Regions from separate parts of the Rossellomorea sp. H136 genome, predicted to be linked through region 2. Evidence: predicted binding sites of a transcription regulator. Region 2 holds the regulator's gene; the other holds the start of a gene.
The links. The regulator Rex, encoded in region 2, represses fermentation and respiration genes when NADH is low (regulators of the CRP and FNR family bind a similar motif). The targets are predictions, from matches to a motif close to TTGTGAAATATTTCACAA.
Positions count from the first base shown of each region.

Region 1: a site for Rex is predicted at 6,450-6,467, ahead of cydD (thiol reductant ABC exporter subunit CydD). Genes of this name have one in related genera too.

Region 1 is NZ_CM166371.1:1,497,267-1,507,306, reverse strand. It holds gene mscL (large conductance mechanosensitive channel protein MscL) at 1-95, opposite strand, end outside; gene ACYH0O_RS07610 (LacI family DNA-binding transcriptional regulator) at 298-1,260, opposite strand; gene ACYH0O_RS07605 (hypothetical protein) at 1,408-1,548, shown strand; gene ACYH0O_RS07600 (winged helix-turn-helix transcriptional regulator) at 1,580-1,888, opposite strand; gene ACYH0O_RS07595 (nitroreductase family protein) at 2,029-2,640, shown strand; gene cydC (thiol reductant ABC exporter subunit CydC) at 2,972-4,690, opposite strand; gene cydD (thiol reductant ABC exporter subunit CydD) at 4,690-6,420, opposite strand; gene ACYH0O_RS07580 (M20/M25/M40 family metallo-hydrolase) at 6,634-8,277, opposite strand; gene ACYH0O_RS07575 (NCS2 family permease) at 8,521-9,822, shown strand; gene ACYH0O_RS07570 (histidine phosphatase family protein) at 9,849-10,040, opposite strand, start outside.
Region 2 is NZ_CM166371.1:254,325-264,364, forward strand. It holds rRNA gene ACYH0O_RS01440 (23S ribosomal RNA) at 1-2,884, shown strand, start outside; rRNA gene rrf (5S ribosomal RNA) at 2,988-3,104, shown strand; tRNA gene ACYH0O_RS01450 (tRNA-Met) at 3,197-3,270, shown strand; tRNA gene ACYH0O_RS01455 (tRNA-Asp) at 3,349-3,425, shown strand; gene tsaE (tRNA (adenosine(37)-N6)-threonylcarbamoyltransferase complex ATPase subunit type 1 TsaE) at 3,593-4,048, shown strand; gene tsaB (tRNA (adenosine(37)-N6)-threonylcarbamoyltransferase complex dimerization subunit type 1 TsaB) at 4,045-4,743, shown strand; gene rimI (ribosomal protein S18-alanine N-acetyltransferase) at 4,765-5,202, shown strand; gene tsaD (tRNA (adenosine(37)-N6)-threonylcarbamoyltransferase complex transferase subunit TsaD) at 5,199-6,215, shown strand; gene ACYH0O_RS01480 (ABC-F family ATP-binding cassette domain-containing protein) at 6,564-8,510, opposite strand; gene ACYH0O_RS01485 (redox-sensing transcriptional repressor Rex) at 8,700-9,377, shown strand; gene ACYH0O_RS01490 (twin-arginine translocase TatA/TatE family subunit) at 9,432-9,602, shown strand; gene tatC (twin-arginine translocase subunit TatC) at 9,618-10,040, shown strand, end outside.

The sequences.
Region 1 (10,040 bases), 1.2 Mb from region 2:
TCCACAATCTTGCCAAACGCTGAACCAATGATGACTGCAATTGCTATATCAATTACATTCCCCCTTGAAATGAATTGTTTAAATTCAGGCCACATGATGATTTCACCTACCGCTTCATTACTCTTAACATATGGCAGAAACGAGTGAGTTATGAAGACAAGGGCAAAAAAGCTACATAAGATATTTCCCTACAATGGCAAGCAACACAATAAAAGCGACTACCCCCATTAGAATGATCAACATTTTTTCTTCTTTATTTCCTAACATTCTTTTCGCCTCCTCTATTTCTTAAGGAACTTACACGGTCCCTCTTTCAAATAATTTTGTTTCCAGTATCACGGGGCGAGGGTCCGTATTTTCAAGAAATAGTTTAAACGATTCTTCTCCCACTTTTCGTATCGGTACTTCAAAGGATGTAATGTCCAGGGCATCGGCAATAGGATGATTATCAAAGCTTAAGATAGCCAAATCATCGGGTATTCTGATCCCTCTTTTCCCTGCCTCTGTCACCATACCGGCTGAAACCTGATCACTCGTTACGATAAGGGCTGAAGGTTTTTCTTTCAGCTGTTCCCATGCCTTCACCACGTCTCTTCCATCTTCCAGGTGATAGCAGTCATTGAAGATCCACTCTTCACGCACAGGATTGCCCGCAGCTTCTGAGCTATCGTAATACCCCCGGATTCTCTCTTCACTATTCGTCCCAAACATTCGATTCAGGCATAGACCTATCCGGGAGTGACCTTTTGAATAAAGATGCTCGAGACCATTCCTGATTCCTTGATAGTGATCGATATATATTTTCTTACACGAGTGACCGTACACATTCTCACAGAAAACAACATTGGCGTTTTCCATGAACGGAGTGAGAACATCCAGTGAATTTGATCGTGAAGTTAATATCAATCCGTCCACTTCCTTCATTTGCAGACGATGAAAGGCATCAAGTTCGGCTCCCTTGTCATAATTCGTTTGAAAAAGTTGAAGATGATATCCATGCTTTAACGCTTCACCTGCAATACCTTGAATAATCTCTCCGAAGTAAGGAAGGTTCAAATACGGCAAAACAACTCCTATGCTATAGGTCTTTCCTTTTGATAAATGGACAGCGTTTGCGTTTTTAGTATAATTTAATTGCTCGACGGCCTCGAGAACCTTCTGACGTTTTTCTTCTTTCACATAAGGGTGTTCATTTAATACCCTTGAAACCGTTGAAACAGATACTCCCGCAAGCTTGGCTATACTGCGTATATTTGTCATACCCATACCCCTCATTAGATATTCTGAATGGCCCACCTATCCATTTTGCGCAAAACTTTTAATAAACGCTTGCTCTGAAACGCGTTTCACACTTTAGAGTTAATCATGCAAGGGGTCGACCCTAAAACATGATAAGGAGGCTATACTATGCTCGGTATTTTATTCTTACCCGTTCTGTGTATCATGATCATCGGAGGAAGCTACGCCGCATTAAAGCCCATCCATTTCTATACCCCCTACGATCAACAGGATCCATTTGAGCACATATACAACCATAAACTCAACTAGTGCAAGTGCCTGCTTTCAATGAAGCAGGCTTTTATTTTACCCATTTTACTGCCCACCACTGGACGGCCTCCATCACTGGCTCCAGTTCCCTTCCCTTTTTCGTCAGGCTATAAAGGACTTTGACCGGCTTTTCGTCGAGAACTTCCCGGGACACGATACCGTTTTCCTCCAGTTCCTTTAATCTATCGGTTAACACCTTTTGACTGATATTCGGTATTTCTGCATTTATATCTTTAAAACGGCACGTTCCTTCAAATAATACCTTTATGATCATCCCTATCCAGCGCTTGCCTAATAGTTCAAAGGCAGCGGCATATTTCGGGCAAAGTTTTGTTTCCATGCAAGTTTTCACATCCTAAAACGTTATTCCTTGACGCATACTAAAACGTCGGTTATATTGTTCATATTGCTTGCGCACTTACAAAAAGTAAGTAACATACAAATATTATAACACTTTTTAAACATCAAGGAGGCTTTATCATGGATAATTTCTTTCAAGTCGTCGATGAACGACGCTCAACGAAAGTATACGATCCTCAAGTGGAGATCCCCCGTGAGGAATTAGTCAGCCTGCTCGAAACAGCAGGAAAAGCACCATCTGCCTGGAATCTTCAGCAGTGGAAATTCCTGGTATTCGATCATAAAGAAGTTCAACAACGCTTACTTCCAATTGCCTATAATCAACAACAGGTACATGATGCTTCTGCAGTTGTGGCTATACTTGGTGACCTGGAAGCCAATAAGAATGTCGACCCTGTCTTTGATCCTGCCATTGAAAAAGGTGAAATGACGGCGGAAATCAAAGAGGTACTGAAGAAACAAATTGACGGTGCTTACAGCCGCGATGAATATCCAAGAGACGCAGCTTTCAGTAACGCTTCCTTAGCTGCTATGCAATTCATGCTTGCTGCAAAAGCGAAAGGCTGGGATACTTGCCCAATCGGCGGTTTCAATCCGTCAGCTCTCGTTTCCGAATTCAATGTGTCGGACCGTTATATCCCGATTATGCTGATTACAATCGGAAAACCACTTCAAGAAGCACGAAAATCAGATCGTTTAGATATCCGCAACTTAATTGATTGGGCGGAATAAGCCTATGAAAAGAGGCTGGGACAAAAGTTTTTTATCCTAAGTCAAACCCGAACAAACCTGCCTCTTAGTGTGCAGATTTGTTCGGGTTTATTATTTGTTTTCTAATCATTTGATTTTAACTGTTTCCAGCGGTTGATTGGAGTGCAAGACGAAGACTCCTGCGGGAAAGTAGCTTATGTGAGACCCCGCAGGCTTGCCGAGGAGGCTCACGGGCTACCCGCGGAAAGCGTAGTCTTGCACGGAAATCATTAGCGGTATAAAGAACCTACACTTCTATTGTTCGTCTTTTTATCGTGGTTTTTTAGTTTTGTCCCAGCCTCTTTTTAGTCTGTTAAAAGAGTACGCTCTTTTCAATCTGTTTCATTTCATAGAAGTAGCCTTTTTTCCTCATGAGCTCATCAAAATTTCCTGCTTCTACAACCTCTCCCTGATCCATGACAACGATTTGATCCATATTTTCAAGACCAGTTAAACGATGACAGATCAGAATCAACGTGTCTCCACCGGCCACTGTATAAAGATGGTCAAAGATCTCTTTCTCCGTCAACGCATCAACCGAAGACGTCGGTTCATCCAGCATCCATAAGGGTGACCCCTTCAACAATGTCCTTGCAATCGCCAATCGCTGCTTTTCTCCTCCAGAAAGATTCTCTCCTTTTTCCAGTACAGTGTCCTCTAACGAAAAGTTGCGTAGCTTCACTTTTTCTAATGCCGATTCCATTTCCCCGTCTGTCAGTCCATCACGCACCAGCATAAGATTATCCTTTATAGTGCCGTAAAAGAAATGATTTTCTTGAAGAACCACATTGGCATGCTCCCACAACGACTCTTTATCCAAATCTTTCATGGAAGTATCGTTTACGAAAATAGATCCGTGATCTACTGAGTAAAAATTCAATAACAGTTGAAGCATTGTTGATTTCCCTGATCCCGAAGGTCCTACAATCGCTGTTTTCGAACCTGCAGGCAACTTAAGATCCACACCATCCAAAGCCTTTCTTTCCTCTCCCTCAAAGGAAAAGCTTACATTCTTCAAATGAAAGGACGGAGCTTCCCCGCCAAGTTTCCCACCAAATGAAGGTCCGTCCCTCTCAATGCTCTCTTCGGGAATGACAGAAGAGAGCCTGGACGCCGCTCTGCGGGAATCTTCATAGTGTGTAGGGAGGATTGCCATGGGGGTGGCGTTTTCGAATACAGTTAATGAGATCATGACAAGCATAGCAAGGTATATTCCATCCAGTTGACCTGATCCTACCGAATATGCTCCTACAGCTAAAACGATCCATGAAATAAGAAGCGAAACCAGGATATTGGTTGAATGACTAAAGAGGGAATGGATACCCTCACGTTCCTGTTCACTCACATAGCCTGTTGATGCATGAACAAGACTTCTCTCTTTATCCTCCAGTCTCTGATAGATTTTCAGGTCTCTGAATCCATGAAGAAATTCCGTTACCTCAGTAGACAAGTCCCCTCTTCTTTCTCTTAATGTCATTTCAAACTTTCTCTGTTTAAGAGCAAAATAGGCAGGGACGACGAATCCCGTCAGCAGAAGGCCCACGAGAAGGATCAATGCAACAGATACAGAATAAAACATCGTAAACAAAATCGTACTTAAGAACACCATCACCAGAATGATCGGCGGATAAAAGACCCTAAGAAAGAAATTCTGGAGGCTCTCTACGTCCCCGACAATTCTTGAGAGAAGATCTCCACTTCTGTATCGACCGAAAATCCCAGGCGCTAACGGTTCGATTGCTTCATAAATCGAGACTCGTAAATTAGCCAGAATCGTGAATGTAGCACGATGGGAAAAATAACGTTCAGCGTACCGGCTTAGCGCCTTTGTAAAACCGAATAGCTTCAAGAGCGCAATCATCACCGTCAGTGCGTAAAGTGGCACTTCCAAAGCTGCTTTAGAAATTAAATAACCACTGGAAGCAAATAATCCCACAGAGGTCATTCCAGCCAGGAAGCCAAAAAGAATAGAATACACTATATCCTTCTTTTCCTTCATCATCAGCTTTACGACAAATCCTAACTCTTTCATCATGTATTCACCCCTTGCTGTGCTGTCACCATCTCCTGATAGCGAGAAGAGGACATTATTAACTTCTCATGATTCCCTATGCCCGCTAATTCCCCATTTTCCAAGAACAGAATTTGATCCGCTTCACGAATTGTATGCAGGCGGTGAGCCACTGTAATCACCGTTGAATCCTTGGATAATTCCTGAATGGAGGTTTGAAGGATTCCCTCGGTTTTAAGATCCAATCCTGTTGTCGGTTCGTCGAAGAGAATAAGAGAAGATTTTTTGAGAAAAGCCCTGGCTAAGGCAATACGCTGCTTTTCTCCTCCTGACAGCCCTCTCCCCGCTTCACCGATTAGTGTGTCATACCCTCTATCGAGACCTGCAATCATGTGTGAGATTCCTGCTTTTTCAGCAGCGTATTCAATCTCTTCCCGGGTGACCCCTTCTCTTCCTCCAACCGCAATATTCTCTGAGATTGTGCCTGAGAATAAATACGGATTCTGTGAAATATAACTCAGTTGATCAAACCAGTCGCTTTCTCTATATTCACTTCTCGAATGTCCATCAATCACGATGTCTCCTTCAGAGGGATCAAGAAGTCCTGCTAAAAGATGAAGAAGGGTTGTTTTCCCTGCTCCGCTGTGACCGACGATCGCCACTTGACTGCCGGGAGGGAAGACTGCCGAAATGGATTGAAGAACAAATCCCTTTTCCCCGTAGGAAAACCCGACATTACGCAATTCAATTGTGGCAGGAGTCCCAATTGATTCGAGTTCCTTCTCTCCCCAATGCACAGGTCGATCTTTTTCTTTAAGCTCCTCCATGACTTTCTTTCCGGCCCCCATACTTCCTCGACCAGTATGAAAGGCTTGCCCAAGTTCTTTTAGTGATAAATAGAATTCCGGGGCAAGCACAAGAACGAAGAAAGCGGTGAAGAATGAAATGCTTTCAAAGACGACTAATCTGAGCCCTACTTCAAGAGCAATCAGTCCAATACTTAACATGGAAATAAACTCTAGCATCAAGGAAGATAAGAATGCGGTCTTTAACACTTCCATGGTTGCTTCACGAAAGTCAAGACTGGCAGAACGGATCCCTTCTTTCTGTTGACCCCCTCTTCCAAGGAGCTTCAAGGTAGTCAATCCTTGCAGTGTATCGAGAAATCGTCCAGAAAAAGCCGTCAGCTTATCCATTTGCTTCTCGGATTTGTTTTTTGTCATCACTCCGATAATCGCCATAAACAGAGGAATGAACGGTGCCGTTATGACCATGATCAGACCCGTATAAATATGCTCAGTAGAAATGGTGATTAATAGTATTAACGGAACGATGGTCGTTTGAATTCTTTGGGGTACGTACTGACTGTAATACCCATCCAGCCCATCGACAGCATCCATCATCGTACTGACTTTTTGTCCAGACTGCCCTTGGATGGACGCTTGCAGTGGATTTTTTGCCCACTTATTCAAGAGCCGCTTTCTCAAGTCGCTCTTTACCCTCGAAGCCATCCTGATTCCGGTTCGTCCATTCACATACGTGAGGGCTGCTCTCCCCACTAAAATAAGCAGCAATGCGCCAAGCATTGGGAGAATGTCTTGAAATTCCTCTCCCTCTATAAACATTTTATCTACAATGCTAACCAGCAAGTAAGCTTGACCAATTACGACTCCCCCCATTAATAGGGATGTTCCGTAAAGTGTCATCATGGATGATTTCTGCTGCTTAGCCATTCGATTCAGTTCTTTCATAATTTCTCTCAACTCCAAAAGTTAAAAGTTAGTGAAATGTTTCACAAATCAATAACTCTATTATAGTAAACTTGTTCTCTTTATGCATCTTTTAGGATTGACCTTTTTGTGACAATTCCAGTTTCGTATCCAGTTCCAATCAATAAAAATAGAGAGGCACACCGCTAAGCGAATGACCTCTCTGTCTGAAAATTTTATTTTTTCATGAGCACATCATATCTTCAATAAATCCTTCGTCACACGCTGGATAATCTCCGGAAGCACTGAGAAGGTGTAAGGTTTATACACTCTCTCTGTCCACTGATGGCCATCTTTTCCGTAAACTCCGATATTAATAGAAGGGATGTTCAGCTTTCTGATCATGTCGATTGGAATAGGGTACAACTGATCGATCAATGGAAGATTCTTTTTGAATACGTCAATATCCTCGTCTTCTTCATGAAGAGAAAGAAAACTGCCGTCTGCGAGATATGGGAAAAACCTTTTAATAACAAATTCTTCGCCGGTTTCTTTGGCTATATCATTTAAGCATTTCCCTAAGGCTTCTCTCACCCTCTTGCCATACTCATTTTCTTCATTCACAAAGTTATGAGGTAAAAAAGGCGGTGCGAAGAAAATGATCACTCTAGGCGTTCGATCGGGGTCCAGATGCTGCAGTGCTTCCACCATGGCATACGCAATCGTTCTTCTGTCTTCTCCCTCCATATCATAAAAGACCTTTTTCATGACAGGATCCGGATCAATGCCTCTTTCCTTCAGCCAGAAGATATACTCCCGTAACGTCAGCACTTCCACTTCCCATGAAAACTCCCTTTCCGGGAAACCATGATAGCTTCGATATTGCTCAAACTGTTTTTTACTGCGTTCTTCCAATTCACTCACTGCCTTTAAGGCTGCCTTCTTCATATCATAGAGCACTTCCCGGGCAGTTCTCTCATATACAAAATAGTTAAAGTATAGAGAAGCGCTTAGAGGGGTCTGAACATTATACGTATGCTTGTCATCTTTGAAATACAGGCAAGATGGCGGCAGGGTGAATTCACCTGGTATATCCTCCAGATAATCCAGGTTCTGATTGATTTCAAGATTGATTTTGGAAGCAATCACAGTAGGATCGATGGATGTCAGCACATCCCCTACATGTGCTTCTCTTCCATATATATAAAAGCTTGGTAGGAGCTTTCCTGCAGCACCCGTGTAAATATAGCGTTTACAGTCCCCATCATAGATCGGAGAAATGAAATCGGTATTGATCGCTGCCAAATAGTCAAAACCCTCATTTTTCAGACGATAAAGATCACTTAATGCTGCAATCATTCCGGCATGTTCACTTTCTTCATCACCATTAAATAGGAAAAGTAAATGTCCATCTGGCGTTTCCTGTCCCGTATAGTACAAGAGATTCGCTATGTGTACGGCAATTCCGCTCTGCATATCCAATGCCCCTCTCCCAAACAGCCAGTTTCCAGAGAGGGCATCTTCTCTTACCTTTTCCTCTCCTTCATAGTCCATAAAGAACTTTTGAAGAAAGTCGGGATCATGAGCCATATCTTGAAGTGCCCCATAATCATCCGTCCCCACCGTATCATAGTGGGCATGGAATAATACAGTTTTCGATGACGTTCCTTTCACGAGAGCAATCACGTTTTTCCTTCCTGTAGGATCGTTCGGTACTTCTTGGAGCCAGACTCGATCAGGATGCTCCTGAAAATAAGGAAATGAAGAAATCATTTCATATATATACTGGGCTTTTTCACTTTCGCCAATTGTCCCATTATAGCTTTTCAGAGCGACTAAAGATCGTGTGATGAGTTCAATCTGCTCGGAGATTGATTTGTTTATTAATTGTGTATACACGTTAGTACCGCTCCTTCCCTTAAGAAATGTCAGCTTATGCGTGGTTAATCGTTTACTTACTGGGCATTATAGAGACTGATTCTTCTATAATTGATAACATCTTATCGAAAATGATATGGGTTTGGAAGGGGTTTCAGGATTCTTTCTTAAAAAAATTTCATACCTTTCTATTGAAATCGGATCTAATACCGAATATTATAGAAGTTGCGCGTTTTTAATGTTCGTTTTATTGGAGGTATTACGATGTTTAAATTAAAGGAACACGGCACTAATCCTAAAACTGAAATACTGGCAGGAATTACAACATTTCTAACAATGGTTTACATTGTCGTTGTCAATCCCATTATATTAGCCGACGCAGGTGTGCCATTTGATCAAGTCTTCTTAGCAACCATTATTTCAGCCGTAGCCGGAACGTTATGGATGGCCTTGTTCGCAAATTATCCAATTGCCATCGCACCAGGTATGGGATTGAATGCTTACTTTACGTACTCTGTAGTAGGTGCAAATGATGATATTTCTTATATCGTTGCATTCTCTGCCGTTTTTGTAGCAGGTATCATCTTTATCATTCTTTCATTAACACCATTCAGAAAAAAATTGATCGAAGCCATACCACAAAATCTAAAGCACGGCATCACCGCAGGAATCGGGTTGTTCATTGCTTTTATCGGATTACGACTGACAGGACTTATCCAAGCTCATCCAACGAATTTAGTACAACTGGGGGATCTTCATTCATCTTCAGCGATATTAGCTTTAATCGGTTTGGCTGTTACCCTTATCCTCATGGTCTTACGTGTTCATGGTGCATTATTTATCGGAATGATTGTCACTGGTCTCGTTGCCTTCTTCACAGGAGAATTATCATTTAAAGAAGGGTTTGTGGCTCTTCCACATCTTCCAGAAGGACTGATCGTATCAAATCCTCTTACAGCATTTGCCGATGTCTTTCAATACGGGCTATATGCCGTTGTGTTCTCATTCTTACTTGTAACTATCTTTGACACAACAGGAACTATGATCGGAGTGGCTCAACAAGCAGGTCTTATGAAAGGCAACACGATGCCAAGAGCACGTGAAGCACTACTGGCGGATTCCATTGCAACAACTGTAGGGGCGATGTTTGGGACAAGTCCTACCTCCGCTTATATCGAATCTTCAGCCGGTGTTTCCGCTGGAGGAAGAACAGGATTAACAACATTAACGGTTTCTATTCTGTTCATCGCTGCTGCATTCTTCGGTCCTCTTGTAAGTGCCGTATCAGGAATTTCAGCCATTACAGCTCCTGCCCTTATCATCGTAGGAAGCTTAATGATGGGGAGCATTTCTCATATTAAATGGGATCAGTTAGATGAATCCTTCCCTGCATTTCTAATCATTCTTAGCATGCCGTTAACATCAAGCATCGCAACCGGGATAGCTCTCGGATTCATATCTTATCCATTATTAAAAGTAGTAAAAGGGCAATGGAAGCAGGTACACCCACTCGTGTATATCTTTGCCGTCCTGTTCTTCTATCAGCTGGCATTCCTTCCTCATTAACTCGATATAGATACTCGAAAGACCGTTCATAATGAACGGTCTTTTTGTGGTGCAAATTCAGCTGGTTGTGTCCATATTCTCTTGACGCTTTTTAGATTTTTGTCACCAAAAGTTAAACAATATATATCCGGCATTTCAAGCTTTCTCCAAAACCTGATATCATATTGAGGATCAAAGTAACTCATGATCAGAACCATGATATTACCGTGTGTTCCAAT
Region 2 (10,040 bases):
AGGACGGGACTAACACCGATATGCTTTGGGGAGCTGTAAGTGAGCTTTGATCCAGAGATTTCCGAATGGGGGAACCCATTGTTCGTAATGGAACAATATCCTTACTTGAATACATAGAGTATGGAAGGCAGACCCAGGGAACTGAAACATCTAAGTACCTGGAGGAAGAGAAAGCAATTGCGATTCCCTGAGTAGCGGCGAGCGAAACGGGATGTAGCCCAAACCAAGAGGCTTGCCTCTTGGGGTTGTAGGACACTCTATACGGAGTTACAAAGGAATGAAGTAGACGAAGAAGTCTGGAAAGGCTCGTCAAAGAAGGTAACAACCCTGTAGTTGAAACTTCATTCTCTCTTGAGTGGATCCTGAGTACGGCGGGACACGTGAAATCCCGTCGGAAGCTGGGAGGACCATCTCCCAAGGCTAAATACTCCCTAGTGACCGATAGTGAACCAGTACCGTGAGGGAAAGGTGAAAAGCACCCCGGAAGGGGAGTGAAATAGAACCTGAAACCGTGTGCCTACAAGTAGTCAGAGCCCGTTAACGGGTGATGGCGTGCCTTTTGTAGAATGAACCGGCGAGTTACGATCCCATGCAAGGTTAAGTCGATGAGACGGAGCCGCAGCGAAAGCGAGTCTGAATAGGGCGAATTGAGTATGTGGTCGTAGACCCGAAACCAGGTGATCTACCCATGTCCAGGATGAAGTTCAGGTAACACTGAATGGAGGTCCGAACCCACGCACGTTGAAAAGTGCGGGGATGAGGTGTGGGTAGCGGAGAAATTCCAATCGAACTTGGAGATAGCTGGTTCTCTCCGAAATAGCTTTAGGGCTAGCCTCATGTGTAAGAGTCTTGGAGGTAGAGCACTGTTTGGACTAGGGGCCCTCATCGGGTTACCGAATTCAGACAAACTCCGAATGCCAAAGACTTATCCATGGGAGTCAGACTGCGAGTGATAAGATCCGTAGTCGAAAGGGAAACAGCCCAGACCACCAGCTAAGGTCCCAAAGTATACGTTAAGTGGAAAAGGATGTGGAGTTGCTTAGACAACCAGGATGTTGGCTTAGAAGCAGCCACCATTTAAAGAGTGCGTAATAGCTCACTGGTCGAGTGACTCTGCGCCGAAAATGTACCGGGGCTAAACGTATCACCGAAGCTGTGGATTGACACCTTTAGGTGTCAGTGGTAGGAGAGCGTTCTAAGGACTGCGAAGCTAGACCGTAAGGACTGGTGGAGTGCTTAGAAGTGAGAATGCCGGTATGAGTAGCGAAAGATGGGTGAGAATCCCATCCACCGAATGCCTAAGGTTTCCTGAGGAAGGCTCGTCCGCTCAGGGTTAGTCGGGACCTAAGTCGAGGCCGATAGGCGTAGACGATGGACAACAGGTTGATATTCCTGTACCACCTCTTTTCCGTTTGAGCAATGGGGGGACGCAGGAGGATAGGGTAAGCGCACTGCTGGATATGTGCGTCTAAGCAGTTAGGCTGATGATGAGGCAAATCCCATCATCGTGAAGGCTGAGCTGTGATAGCGAGCGAATTATAGTAGCGAAGTTCCTGATTCCACACTGCCAAGAAAAGCCTCTAGCGAGGAAAAAGGTGCCCGTACCGCAAACCGACACAGGTAGGCGAGGAGAGAATCCTAAGGTGAGCGAGAGAACTCTCGTTAAGGAACTCGGCAAAATGACCCCGTAACTTCGGGAGAAGGGGTGCTCTGGTAGGGTGCAAGCCCGAGAGAGCCGCAGTGAATAGGCCCAGGCGACTGTTTAGCAAAAACACAGGTCTCTGCGAAGCCGTAAGGCGAAGTATAGGGGCTGACGCCTGCCCGGTGCTGGAAGGTTAAGAGGAGTGCTTAGCGCAAGCGAAGGTGCGAATCGAAGCCCCAGTAAACGGCGGCCGTAACTATAACGGTCCTAAGGTAGCGAAATTCCTTGTCGGGTAAGTTCCGACCCGCACGAAAGGCGTAACGATCTGGGCACTGTCTCAACGAGAGACTCGGTGAAATTATAGTACCTGTGAAGATGCAGGTTACCCGCGACAGGACGGAAAGACCCCGTGGAGCTTTACTGTAGCCTGATATTGAATTTTGGTACAGCTTGTACAGGATAGGTAGGAGCCTTGGAAGCCGGAGCGCCAGCTTCGGTGGAGGCATCGGTGGGATACTACCCTGGCTGTATTGAAATTCTAACCCGCGCCCCTTATCGGGGTGGGAGACAGTGTCAGGTGGGCAGTTTGACTGGGGCGGTCGCCTCCTAAAGAGTAACGGAGGCGCCCAAAGGTTCCCTCAGAATGGTTGGAAATCATTCGCAGAGTGTAAAGGCACAAGGGAGCTTGACTGCGAGACCTACAAGTCGAGCAGGGACGAAAGTCGGGCTTAGTGATCCGGTGGTTCCGCATGGAAGGGCCATCGCTCAACGGATAAAAGCTACCCCGGGGATAACAGGCTTATCTCCCCCAAGAGTCCACATCGACGGGGAGGTTTGGCACCTCGATGTCGGCTCATCGCATCCTGGGGCTGTAGTCGGTCCCAAGGGTTGGGCTGTTCGCCCATTAAAGCGGTACGCGAGCTGGGTTCAGAACGTCGTGAGACAGTTCGGTCCCTATCCGTCGTGGGCGCAGGAAATTTGAGAGGAGCTGTCCTTAGTACGAGAGGACCGGGATGGACGCACCGCTGGTGTACCAGTTGTCTTGCCAAAGGCATCGCTGGGTAGCTATGTGCGGAAGGGATAAGTGCTGAAAGCATCTAAGCATGAAGCCCCCCTCGAGATGAGATTTCCCATCACGTATGTGAGTAAGATCCCTAGAAGATGACTAGGTAGATAGGTCAGAGATGGAAGCATGGCGACATGTGGAGTTGACTGATACTAATCGATCGAGGACTTAACCACAAAGAGTCATTTTTAAATGAACAACAATTGGTCGATATTCGGCTTTCTTGACATCAATTCTTTATCTAGTTTTGAAGGAACAATCCTTCAATTGAATAATTCGTCTGGTGACAATGGCGAAGAGGTCACACCCGTTCCCATGCCGAACACGGAAGTTAAGCTCTTCAGCGCCGATGGTAGTTGGGGGATCTCCCCCTGTGAGAGTAGGACGTCGCCAGGCGAAATTTTATTTTTTTGCATAATCACTTTATTAGTGAAGCTGCATATAGTAGAATAGATAGTAGTTATCATCTTAAGTAACATTTATATCGTCGCGGGGTGGAGCAGTTCGGTAGCTCGTCGGGCTCATAACCCGAAGGTCGCAGGTTCAAATCCTGTCCCCGCAATACCATTTTTGACTAGGGATAGCATAATCCTTAATGAGTCACGCATGGATAGTTATTTTGCTAGAGCAAAAAAACTTTGGTCCGGTAGTTCAGTTGGTTAGAATGCCTGCCTGTCACGCAGGAGGTCGCGGGTTCGAGTCCCGTCCGGACCGCCATTTTTGTTAATTCAAACGAAACTTTGTTTCGTTTTTTTTATTGTCTGTGACCACAACCTTTACTCTCATACCCGAAAAAGGGTAAACTACATATATACATTCTCCCTTAGGGTAACAAATGATCCTAAGGTTTTTTTATACTCTAAATGACAATTGAGGAGATTAACATGAATCAGTTTGAGATCATAACGACCAGTCCGGAGGAAACAGGTCAGTTTGCAGAGAAATTGGCAGGTCATTTGAATCCTGGAGCTGTGTTAACATTAGAAGGTGATCTTGGGGCAGGAAAAACGACATTTACCAAAGGTCTTGCCAAGGGCCTTGGTGTCACGAAAACGGTTAACAGTCCCACCTTTACCATCATTAAAGAATATAGGGGTCGTTTGCCTCTATATCATATGGATGTATATAGGTTGGATGATTCCTTTGAAGATTTGGGATTCGATGAATACTTTGAAGGGGAAGGTGTGACCGTCGTTGAGTGGGCTCACTTAATTCAAGATCAACTTCCGGAAGAATTATTAAGTCTATCGATTTACCGGGAAGGCGATTCCACGAGAAGAATCGTATTGAAGCCCTATGGTGATCGATATAGTGAATTGTGTAAGGAGATTGTGTCATGACGATATTATCGATTGATACCTCCAATTATCCGTTAGGCGTTGCGCTTATCGAGGAGGACAAGGTAGTTGGGGAGTACATTACCTATATTAAGAAGAATCATTCAGTAAGAGCCATGCCGGCTATCGAACAATTGTTGAAGGATTGCGGGATTGAGGCGAAACACTTAACGAAGGTTGTCGTTGCAAATGGTCCTGGTTCCTATACAGGTGTCCGGATAGGAGTCACCTTAGCAAAGACCCTTGCATGGTCTCTGGGCATCCCGCTCATTCCAGTATCAAGTCTTGCAGCACTTGCTTCATCTGGACGATATTTTACAGGATATATTGTTCCTTTGTTCGATGCAAGAAGGGGACAGGTGTACACTGGAATCTATGAGTTTCAGGGAGATCAATTAACTAGTGTGGAAGATGATTGCAACATACTGCTGGAAGAATGGATGAAGAAGTTAAAAGATTTTAATAAAGATATACTCTTTGTCGGCAATGATGTTGCCCTTCACGAGAGCATGATTAAGGAAGTCCTGGGAGAGCAAGCAAAAATCGCTCCTTTTGTCAGTCATAATCCACGTCCGTCTGAGCTTGCTTTTATTGGTAGTGGTCTGAAAGAGACATCGGCGCATGAAGTGCTCCCTAATTATATACGGATGGCTGAAGCAGAAGTGAAATGGCTGGAATCTCAAAAAAAATCTGAATAGAAAATAAAGGATCGTTAGAATATGGATATACGATTTATGACGGTTGATGATTTAGATGCTGTAATGGAAATTGAAGATCAATCTTTTAGCATTCCTTGGAGTCGGGAAGCTTTCCTGAATGAGATCGAACATAACCACCTGTCTACATATCTCGTTGCAGAGGATGAAGACAAGCTTGCAGGATACTGTGGGGTGTGGCTTGTAGTGGATGAGGCACATATCACAAATGTGGCTGTGCTCCCGGATTATCGGGGGCGGGGTTTGGGAGAAGGCCTCATGCGCAAGATCATGGGTATTGCGATTGAATTTGGAGCTCGTGTGATGACCCTCGAAGTCAGGGTATCGAATACACCGGCACAACATTTATATCGGAAGCTCGGGTTTCAAGATGGAGGAATCCGTAAGCGGTATTATTCTGATAATCAAGAGGATGCTTTAGTAATGTGGGTGAATTTATGAAAAAAGATACGTTTGTATTGGGAATCGAGACAAGCTGTGATGAAACAGCTGTGGCGATTGTAAAAAATGGAACAGAGATTGTGGCGAATATTGTTTCGTCTCAGATTGAAAGTCATAAGCGGTTCGGCGGGGTCGTCCCTGAAATTGCTTCACGTCATCATGTGGAGCAGGTTACATTTGTGCTGGAGGAAGCGCTTGAACAAGCTGGTATGACGATGGACGAAATTGATTGTGTCGCCGTGACGGAAGGCCCCGGTTTGGTGGGAGCCCTTCTGATTGGTGTCAATTCTGCCAAGGCACTGGCTTTTGCTCATAACAAACCTTTGGTGGGTGTCCATCACATTGCAGGACATATTTATGCCAATCGATTAGTGAAAGAGATGAGGTTTCCTCTGCTTTCATTAGTTGTTTCCGGAGGTCATACAGAGCTTGTGTTCATGGAAGACCACGGTTCGTTTCAAGTGATCGGGGAGACCCGGGACGATGCAGCGGGAGAAGCTTATGATAAAGTGGCCCGGACCTTGAGTCTTCCGTATCCGGGGGGACCCCATATCGATCGGTTAGCTCATGAAGGGGAACCTAATATTGATTTGCCCCGTGCATGGCTTGAAGAGGGTTCCTATGATTTTAGCTTCAGTGGATTGAAGTCGGCGGTTATTAACACGCTACACAATGCGAAGCAAAAAGGAGTAACCATTCATCCACAGGATTTGGCAGCGAGCTTTCAAGCCAGTGTGATTGATGTGTTAGTGACCAAAACTGTTAAAGCTTTAAAGGAATATGGAGTGGAACAAGTATTACTGGCTGGTGGAGTTGCCGCCAATAAAGGCTTGCGTGCTGCCCTTCAAGAAGCATTTGAAGAGGTGGAAGTGGAGTTAATCATCCCTCCGATATCCCTTTGTACGGACAATGCAGCTATGATTGCAGCTGCTGGAACGATTTTATTTGAACGAGGAAAAAGAGGAAGCATGGATATGAATGCTCATCCTGGACTTGATATAGAGAATTTCTAAAAGGGAAAGCTTAGGCGAAACTTCGTTTAAGCTTTTTTATTGGTTCTAGTTATTGTTCTCGGTTTTGTTGATATCTTGTGAGTGAATGAGAGGAGAAAGTAACGAACATACGTTTTATCAACAGACTGTGGATAAAATGTTAGTAACCACATAAATGATGTGTACACTATGTGAAAAAGCTCTAGTATGAATGACCTATTTTTTGGAAAAGTTTGTGGATAACTTGCGTTGGAATTGTGGATTATGTGGAAAACCTCTGCTTTTAGAGGATGAAAGGGATTTGAATTGTGGATAATGATGTGGAATAAGAAAGGATCGGGGGTCGCTAGTTATCCCCAATCCTGTGGATTATTGTTCTTCTTGAAGAATCTCCTCGATTTCTGTCCATTCTTCCAATAGAGAATCAAGCTCTTCTTTTGCTTTTGTGAGGGAGTCATTGATGTCCTGAACCTTTTCGTGATCTTGAAAAATCTCAGGGTCACAGAGGAGATCCTCTTTTAACTGGATGTCTTCTTCAAGACCTTCCATGAGACCTTCTATTTCTTCTACTCTGCGTTTTCGTTGACGCTCAAGCTTCTTCGCCTCTTTATCGATCTTGTGGGACTGTTTTTGAGTGGTCACCTGTGATGACACTTGTACTCCTTGTTCCATCCGCTCGAGTGCAGCCAATTCTTCCTGCTGTTGTAATTTCTCTACATAATAATCGTAATCGCCAAGGTATTCGGTCGATCCCCTTTTGGAGAGTTCTACAACCTTTGTAGCAATACGATTGATGAAATAACGGTCGTGTGATACAAAGAGAATCGTCCCAGGGTAGTCAATCAAGGCATTCTCCAGCACTTCTTTGCTGTCTAGATCCAGATGATTCGTCGGTTCATCCAGGATCAAGACATTCCCTTTTTCCATCATGAGCTTGGAAAGTGCCAGACGTGCCTTCTCTCCACCACTCAGTGTGGAAACAGGCTTTAAGACATCTTCCCCTGAGAATAAGAAGTTTCCAAGTACTGTACGGATTTCTTTTTCCATTTTCATTGGGTATTCGTCCCACAGTTCATTTAAGACAGTCTTATTGGAAGATAGTTCGGCTTGTTCTTGATCATAATAACTAATCGAAACATTTGATCCGAATTTATATGCTCCTTCAAGAGGTTGCAGTTTATTGACCAATGTTTTCAAAAGGGTCGATTTCCCGATTCCGTTTGGACCTACAAGAGCGATACTGTCTCCCTTTTTAACAGAGAAGTCGATGTGAGATGAAATCTGTTCGTCTTTTCCATATCCGATGGTAAGGTCTTGGACGTGAAGAACATCATTTCCACTTGGACGATCAATTTGAAAAGCAAAGTTGGCAGATTTCTCATCACCCAAAGGCCTATCCATCTTGTCCATTCGTTCCAGCTTTTTTCTGCGGCTTTGGGCCATCTTGGTCGTCGAGGCACGGGCGATATTCCGTTGAATGAAGTCTTCGAGTTTCGCGACCTCCTGTTGCTGGCGCTCGAACATCTTAAGATCCTTTTCGTAGTCTTCCGCTTTCTGTTCAAGGTATTTACTGTAATTCCCCAGGTATTTCTTGCTTCGGTTCCGGGAAATCTCATACACTTGATTGACGACGCTATCCAGGAAGTACCGGTCATGGGAAACGATCAGGACGGCTCCTTCATAGCTTTGAAGGTACGTCTCAAGCCATGACAAAGTCTCAATATCAAGATGGTTGGTCGGCTCATCAAGAATGAGAATGTCAGGTTTGGTTAAAAGAAGTTTCCCAAGAGCGAGACGGGTTTTCTGGCCACCGCTCAATGTGGATATCTTTGTATCGTAATCAAAATCTGCGAAATTCAATCCGTGAAGAACAGAGCGGATATCTGCTTCATATTGGTAACCACCGGAATCCTTGAACCTGACTTGAAGCTCATCGTATTCTTTTAATACGCGTTGATAGAGCTCTTCTTTTTCATACACCGAAGGATCAGCCATCTGCTGCTCCAATGTTCTTAATTGCTTTTCCTGTCTCTGCAATTCCTCGAAGACGGTCAACATTTCCGACCAAATGGATAAATCAGATTCCAAGCCGGTATTCTGAGCCAGGTATCCAATGGAAACCCCTTTTGGTTTCGTGATGTCTCCGGAATCATAGGAGAGATGACCTGCAATTATTTTTAAAAGAGTCGACTTTCCTGCCCCGTTGCGTCCGACGAGAGCCACCCGATCTCTTGTCTGTATTTCAAGCTTGATATTTGATAGGATATTATCTGCACCAAAGTTTTTCGTTAGTTGATTCACTTGTAGTAGAATCATGACGTTTCACCTCTATTTCATAGTGCTAGTGTACCGTATTTGGGAGGGGGACGGCAATAAATCGACTATTAATCTTCGTACACTTAGGATAAAATATAGTGTATGATGGTTAGTAGAGTATTAAATTCTGTATGCTTTCAATTTTGGAAGCGGTATCAGAGGTTTTGAATAGATGTGGGGGAATACAATATGAACCAGGATACAACGAAAATTCCACAGGCAACGGCTAAGCGCCTTCCGCTATATTATCGCTTTATCAAGAATCTGTACTCGTCGGGAAAGCAGAGAGTTTCATCGAAAGAATTGAGTGAAGCGGTGAAGGTTGATTCTGCCACGATACGCAGAGATTTTTCTTATTTTGGAGCGTTAGGTAAAAAGGGTTATGGATATAATGTCAATTACCTACTATCCTTTTTTCGTAAGACATTAGATCAAGATGCCATTACGAAGGTTGTGCTGATAGGTGTAGGGAATCTCGGTACAGCGTTTCTTCATTATAATTTCATAAAAAATAATAATACTAAGATTGAAATGGCTTTTGAAGTGGATGAAAAGAAGGTTGGGACACAAATCAGCGATGTACCCGTTTTTCATTTAAATGATTTAGAAGAGGGTCTTGAAGGGCATGATATTGAAGTGGCCATTCTGACAGTTCCGGCATCTTCTGCTCAAAATATCACAGACCGATTGGTATCTTCAAATATTAAAGGAATCCTGAATTTCACTCCTGCAAGATTAACGGTGCCGGACCATATCCGCGTCCATCATATTGATCTGGCAGTTGAGCTTCAATCACTGGTATACTTCTTAAAGCATTATTCAGAGGATGACACGGAAATGTCACAAGATGGAATCATATCCGAATAGAAAATAATTCGTAAATACGTTATGATAGAATGGTAAAAGAGGAGGTGTCTCATTATGTTAGGTGCAGGTAGTATCGTATTAATATCGGTTGTTGCTTTACTGATCTTTGGGCCAAAGAAATTGCCTGAGTTAGGGAAAGCAGCTGGTAATACATTACGTGAATTTAAGAATGCAACAAAGGGCTTAGCAGATGATGAGGACGATAATAGTAAAAAAGCTAAGTAGGGTAGGATGAACGCCATGAGTCAAAGTCAAAGAGACATGACAGTCTATGAACATATAGGAGAATTGCAAAAACGACTCATGTTTGTAGTCGTTTTCTTCTTGTTAGCGGTAATTGGGAGCTTTTTTCTTGCGGAACCGTTGATTCGATATTTGCAGCACGCAGATGAAGCGAAAGAATTGACGATGAACGCCTTTCGGATTACAGACCCTCTCAAAATCTATATGGAAATGATCATGTTTATTGCGATCATCATGACATCACCCATCATTCTATTTCAAGTATGGTCGTTCGTAAGTCCAGGCTTATATGAGAAAGAGAGGAAGGTAACGCTTAGTTACATACCGATTTCTGTCATTCTTTTCTTAGGTGGATTGTCATTTTCATATTTTATTTTGTTTCCATATGTTGTGAAATTCATGATGGGTTTATCAACCAAT